DNA from 2 places in the Variovorax sp. MPBD4-3 genome. Region 2 is predicted to be linked to the other one. Evidence: predicted binding sites of a transcription regulator. Region 2 holds the regulator's gene; the other holds the start of a gene.

Region 1 (3,405 bases), on a different contig from region 2:
AACCGCCGGCAACGCGATCAGGAGTGAACCGGCCAGGAAAAAGAGAGAAGCTGTCTTCATGTGTATCGATGGAGGCGCGACAAAGGCGCATTTTCATGCAATTCGACGCACCCGGAGCCCCGATGTTCCGCCCCAAGGAAAAAGGACGGCCGAGGCCGTCCTTTTGACTTACATGCCTGTGAAGGCTGTTTGCTCGTCGATCAGAGCGAGTAGTACATGTCGAACTCGACCGGATGGGTGGCCATGCGGAAGCGCGTGACTTCCTGCATCTTCAGTTCGATGTACGCGTCGATGTACGCGTCGGTGAACACGCCGCCCTTGGTCAGGAACGCACGGTCCTTGTCCAGGTATTCCAGGGCCTGGTCGAGGCTGTGGCAGACGGTCGGGATCAGCGCGTCTTCTTCCGGCGGCAGGTGGTACAGGTCCTTGCTGGCTGCTTCGCCCGGGTGGATCTTGTTCTCCACGCCGTCCAGGCCGGCCATCAGCAGCGCGGCGAAGCCCAGGTACGGGTTCATCAGCGGATCGGGGAAGCGCGCTTCGACGCGGCGGCCCTTCGGGTTGGCCACGAACGGGATGCGGATCGAGGCCGAGCGGTTCTTGGCCGAGTAGGCCAGCTTCACCGGGGCTTCGAAGCCGGGCACCAGGCGCTTGTAGCTGTTGGTGCCGGGGTTCGTGATGGCGTTCAGGGCACGGGCGTGCTTGATGATGCCGCCGATGTAGTGCAGCGCGAAGTCCGACAGGCCTGCGTAGCCGTCGCCTGCGAACAGGTTCTTGCCGTCCTTCCAGACCGACTGGTGCACGTGCATGCCGGAGCCGTTGTCGCCGACGATGGGCTTGGGCATGAAGGTGGCGGTCTTGCCGTAGGCGTGGGCCACGTTGTGGATCACGTACTTCTGCAGCTGGACCCAGTCGGCGCGCTGCACGAGCGTGCTGAACTTGGTGCCGAGTTCCATCTGGCCGGCGTTGGCCACTTCATGGTGATGCACTTCGACCGGGATGCCGAGCGATTCGAGCACCAGGCACATTTCCGAGCGCATGTCCTGGAAGCTGTCGACCGGGGGAACCGGGAAGTAGCCGCCCTTGACCGCGGGACGGTGGCCGGTGTTGCCGTGCTCGTATTCCTTGTCGGTGTTCCACGAGGCTTCTTCGGACTCGATCTTCACGAAGCAGCCCGACATGTCGTTCTTCCAGCGGACGCCGTCGAACACGAAGAATTCGGGTTCCGGACCGAAGAAGGCGGTGTCGCCCAGGCCCGAGGCCTTCATGTACGCCTCTGCGCGCTTGGCGAGCGAACGCGGGTCGCGCTCGTAGGCCTTGCCGTCGGCGGGGTCGATCACGTCGCAGGTCAGGATCAGCGTCGTTTCTTCGAAGAAGGGGTCGATGTTGGCGGTGTTGGGGTCGGGCATGAGCTGCATGTCCGAGGCTTCGATACCCTTCCAGCCGGCGATGGACGAGCCGTCGAATGCGTGGCCCGAGGTGAATTTGTCTTCATCGAAAGCCGAGACCGGCACGGTCACGTGCTGCTCTTTGCCGCGGGTGTCGGTGAAGCGGAAGTCGACGAACTTGACCTCGTTTTCCTTGACGAGCTTGAGTACATCGGCGACGGTCTTTGCCATCAGTTTCTCCTGGAGTTGGATGGTGGTTAGGAATACAGGGACGAGGGATGCAGTTTCTGTGCCATTGTCACCTCTCTGGATGAGGCCTTGTTCACCAAAGCGAACCACAAATGGCCAAGAAATATCACCACATTGGTGCAATAAGAATTAGCGCACCAATTCAGGGCCTAGCTTGGCATCAAAGGTGTGCAGGCCCTCGATCAGCTGGGCATAGGCGGCATCGAGCCGGGCAGGGTCGCCCTTGACGCCCAGCTCGATGTGCCGCCCGTACTGGGGGTGGTCGACGCTGGGCAGGCTGAACACCTTGACGCCGGCGTGCGTGTCTTCGATGGCCTGCATCAGCGGTGTCAGGGTGGCTTCCATGGCACCGAAAACGATCACCGACTTCTCGGCGACCGCGTTGCGGGTGAACAGGTCGGCGTAGCGGGCGTCGAGCACGGACTCGATCATCGGCCAGGCCATGACCGGGAAGCCCGGCACGAAATGCACGTCGCCGACGCTGAAGCCGGGGATCTTGTTGTACGGATTGAGGATGAGCGTGGCGCCCTGCGGGAACACGCCCATGTTGAGCCGGTGCACGTTGTCGGCGCGGTCGGGCTCGTAGGGCACGCCCTGCTCGCGCGCGGTGTCCTGCATGCGCTCGCGGATCAGCAGTTCGGCCTCGGGGTGCAGCGCGAGCGGCACGCCCACGGCCTTGGCCGCGCACTGGCGGGTGTGGTCGTCGGGCGTGGCGCCGATGCCGCCGGTCGAGAAGACGATGTCCCCGGAGGCAAAGGCCCGCTCCAGCGCGGCGGTGATGCGCGCGGGCTCGTCGCCCACGTACTCGGTCCAGCTGAGCTGCAGGCCGCGTGCTGCGAGCAGCTCGATGACCTTGGCCATGTGCTTGTCGGCCCGCTTGCCGGAGAGGATCTCGTCGCCGACGACGATAAGACCGAATGCGCGTGTCATGGTGAACCCCATTGAGAAAGAGCGGCCCTGTTGGCTTCCGCGGCCTCGAGGGCCGGGGCGCCTTCGGCACCCGGCGCCGCCGCGGCCACCGCGCGCTGGGCACGCAGTTGCGCGAGCGCGTCGAGGCAGTAGTGCGCGAACCAGAGCGCCGAAAAGGCGAAGACCAGTGTGTAGATCCAGATGGCGATCGGCACCAGCACGAAGAAGGCGGCGGCGAACAGCAGGCCCGAGGCCCAGACGATGCTCGGCGCCGCGCCCAGGTAGCCGCACAGCACGCCCACGCACAGCAGCGGCAGCCGGTGCGTGCGCAGCAGGGTGGCGCGCTCCTCGGGGCTGGCGTGCTCGGCCAGTGCGTCGAAGCTCATCACGCGGTAGGTGAGCCAGCCCCAGATGAGCGGCGGCAGGATGAGCACGAGCGGCGGAATGAGCCACAGCGGCATCGACACCACGAGGGCGACCAGCGCGAGGATGGTGACGGCGAGCGAGCGGGCCACGCTGCCGAAGAAGGAGGCGCCCTTCTTCTGCTCCAGCGAGGGAAAGCGGCGTTCGCCCACCAGCCGGGTTAGCGCGGGAGCCATGAAGCCGGCCACGACGAGCAGCGAAACCACCACGATCAGCGGCGTGGCGGCAAACACCACCACCAGCGGCGCCAGCATGGCCGTCACGTCGCTCGAGAAAAGCCGGCCGATCCAGGCCCAGAAGCTGGCCAGCAGCGGCCATGCATCGAGCGCGCCGCGCGTCCAGGCCACGGCGGCTTCCCAGTAGAAATAGCCGAGGCCCGCGGCGAGCACCACCATCAACCCCAGGGGCAGCAGCGACAGCACGATCACGCGCGGCAGCA
Region 2 (3,405 bases):
GCCAACGGCGCACCGGGCAGCCGCCTGGTGGCGCGCGGCCTGAAGAAGAGCTACGGCAGCCGCACGGTCGTGAAGGACGTCTCGCTCGACGTGCAGAAGGGTGAAGTCGTCGGGCTGCTCGGCCCCAACGGCGCCGGCAAGACCACCTCGTTCTACATGATCGTCGGGCTGGTGCGCGCCGACGCGGGCGAGATCACCATCGACGGCGAGCCCATCGCCCACATGCCCATCCACCGCCGCGCGCGCATGGGCCTGAGCTACCTGCCGCAGGAAGCCTCGATCTTCCGCAAGCTCACGGTGGAGGAAAACGTGCGCGCCGTGCTCGAACTGCAGCATGAGCCCGACGCGAGCGGCAAGCTCGCGCCGCTGTCCAAGCAGCACATGGAAGAGCGCCTGTCCGAACTGCTGGCCGACCTGCGCGTCGACCACCTGCGCGATTCGCCGGCGCTGGCGCTGTCGGGCGGCGAGCGCCGCCGCGTCGAGATCGCACGCGCCCTGGCCACCCAGCCGCGCTTCATCCTGCTGGACGAGCCCTTCGCCGGCATCGACCCGATCGCCGTCATCGAAATCCAGCGGATCATCAGCTTCCTGAAGGAGCGCGGCATCGGCGTGCTCATCACCGACCACAACGTGCGCGAAACGCTGGGCATCTGCGATCACGCGTTCATCATCAGCGACGGGCATGTGCTGGCACAAGGTACGCCCTCGGAGATCGTCGACAACGCCGAGGTACGCAGGGTGTACCTGGGCGAACACTTCCGCATGTAAGGAAGGGTCGGGTTCTCCACATGAAGCAAGGGCTGTCCCTTCGCGTCTCGCAGCACTTGGCGTTGACGCCCCAGCTGCAGCAGTCGATCAGGCTGCTCCAACTCTCCACGCTCGAACTGAGCCAGGAAGTGGAGCAGATGCTCGACGAGAACCCCTTCCTCGAGCGCACCGCGGAAGAAGCGGCGCGCGAGGAGTTCGGGCTCGACACCGCCGACGCGCCCGCGGCGCGCGATGACGGCAGTGACGGTGGCGACGGCGAGAGCGACTTCACCCCGCCGCCTGCCAGCACCTCCACCGTCTCGACCGAGACCAGCACCACCACCACGGCCGACTCCGACGGCCCCGCCGCCGAGATCGCCGAGCGCGAGCCCGACTGGGAAGGCGACGGCACCGTCGACATGGCGCCCGACGACAGCGAGTGGGGCAGCGACGCTCCCGCGCGCCAGAACAACCTGGGCGACGACGAGCGCGCCGACGCCACCGAACTCGCGCGCAGCCAGGAATCGCTGCAGTCGTTCCTGCACCGCCAGGCGCTGAGCCTGCGCCTGAGCGAGAACGACAGCGCCGCGCTGCGCTTCCTGATCGAGTCGCTCAACGACGACGGCTACCTCGAAGATTCCCTGCCCGCGCTGGCCTCGGGCCTGGCCGGCGACGACAACGACCAGTTCGACGACCTGGTGCACCACTTCCAGGTGGCGCTCGGCCTGCTGCAGAGCCTGGAGCCGGTGGGCGTGGGCGCGCGCGACCTCGGCGAATGCCTGAGCATCCAGCTGCGGGCGCTGGCCGCCGAGGACGACGACGAGGACGAAGAGCAGGCACAGGTCTACAAGACCGCCATCGCCATCTGCAAGCAGCCGATGGAACTGCTCGCGCGGCGCGACTTCAAGCGCCTGGCCACGCTCACCCGTAGCAGCGAAGAGCTGGTGCGCTCGGCGCTGCAGGTCATTGCGCGGCTGGAGCCCAAGCCGGGGCGCCGTTTCGTCGACGTCGAGCGCAACATCGTCATTCCCGACGTGATCGTCACCAAGACCGGACGCGGCACCAACGTCAAGTTCCGCGTCATGCTGAATCCCGAGGTCATGCCGCGCCTGCGCGTGCACGACATCTATGCCGGCGCGCTCAAGTCGCACAAGGGCGAGGGCAGCCAGGCGCTGTCGCAGCGGCTGCAGGAGGCGCGCTGGTTCATCAAGAACATCCAGCAGCGCTTCGACACCATCCTGCGCGTGAGCAACGCCATCGTCGAGCGCCAGAAGAGCTACTTCGTGCACGGCGAACTGGCCATGCGCCCGCTGGTGCTGCGCGAAATTGCCGACGAACTGGGCCTGCACGAATCCACCATCTCGCGCGTGACCACCGCCAAGTACATGGCCACGCCGTTCGGCACGGTCGAGCTGAAGTATTTCTTCGGCTCGGCGCTGGGCACCGAGACCGGCGGCAACGCGTCGAGCACGGCGGTGCGCGCGCTGATCAAGCAGTTCGTGAGCTCCGAGAGCATCAAGAAGCCGCTGTCGGACAGCCAGATCTCCGAGATGCTGAAGGAGCAGGGCATCGAGTGCGCGCGCCGCACCGTGGCCAAGTACCGCGAAGCCTTGCGCATCGCGCCCGCCAATCTGCGCAAGGCCCTGTAGAAAGCCTTCGATGAGCCGTCTCCCGATGTCGCGCTGGGGCCATTGGGTGATCGCTTTGCTGGCCGTGCTGCTGTTCAGCGGCTGCGCCACCCTGCCCGACGAGGCGCCGCGCCCGCCCACCAAGGCCATGGCCGTGTCGCCCGACACCGCGCTCGGCAAGCTCGCGATCGCGGCCCAGCCCGACCCCGACCTGAGCGGCTTTCGCCTGATGCCCGGCGGCGACTTCGCCTTCGCCACCCGCATAGAGCTCGCGCGCCGCGCCCAGCGCACGCTGGACGTGCAGTACTACCAGATCGAGAACGACGAGACCGGCCGCTACCTGCTGCGCACCCTGCGCGACGCCGCCCTGCGCGGCGTGCGCGTGCGGGTGCTCATGGACGACCTCTACACCTCGGGCGAAGACGAACTGCTGCTCGGCTTTGCCGCCACGCCGAATGTGGAGCTGCGGCTGTTCAACCCGTTCCCGGCCGGGCGCAGCAGCCTGGTCAGGCGCTTCGCGGCTTCGCTGTTCGACTTCAGCCGCGTGAACCGCCGCATGCACAACAAGCTGTTCGTCGCCGACGGCGCGATGGCGGTGGCGGGCGGGCGCAACATCGGCAACCAGTACTTCACGCGCACGGCGGGCGAGAACTTTCTCGACCTCGACACCTTCGTGACCGGCGCGCTCATTCCCCGGCTCGGCAGCCTGTTCGACCAATACTGGAACAGCACCTATGTGCGCCCCGTGCAGTCGGTGGTGGCGAGCAGCCTTTCGCGCGAGGAACTGCAGCGCCGCTTCGACGCCGCCACCGGCGCCGACACCACCCCGCCGCCGCCGCCGCCCGCGCCCAACGACCTGCTGGGCTACAGCCCGATCGCCGACGACCTGAACGCCGGCAGGCTGGGCCTGATCTGGACCCTGGCCGAGGCCTATGCCGACTCGCCCGACCGCGTGATCGGCAAGACCGCGTCGTACGGCGGCGTGCCGCTGCTGGACGTCGACAGCGTGCGCTACAACGTGGTCGAGCAG

What was found. Region 2 encodes sigma-54, which starts transcription at its own class of promoters, with help from an activator protein. Its sites were predicted from a motif close to TGGCANGNAANCTGCTTT; they were not measured.
Region 1: the regulator sigma-54 is predicted to act here: its motif matches at 1,663-1,680, upstream of glnA (type I glutamate--ammonia ligase).

The regions. Positions count from the first base shown of each region.
Region 1 covers NZ_JBXASW010000040.1:16,220-19,624, forward strand. The annotation lists gene AC1RVW_RS20970 (hypothetical protein) at 1-60, opposite strand, end outside; gene glnA (type I glutamate--ammonia ligase) at 201-1,616, opposite strand; gene AC1RVW_RS20980 (competence/damage-inducible protein A) at 1,764-2,564, opposite strand; gene AC1RVW_RS20985 (EI24 domain-containing protein) at 2,561-3,405, opposite strand, start outside.
Region 2 covers NZ_JBXASW010000032.1:12,509-15,913, reverse strand. The annotation lists gene lptB (LPS export ABC transporter ATP-binding protein) at 1-768, shown strand, start outside; gene AC1RVW_RS18515 (RNA polymerase factor sigma-54) at 789-2,396, shown strand; gene AC1RVW_RS18510 (phospholipase D family protein) at 2,407-3,405, shown strand, end outside.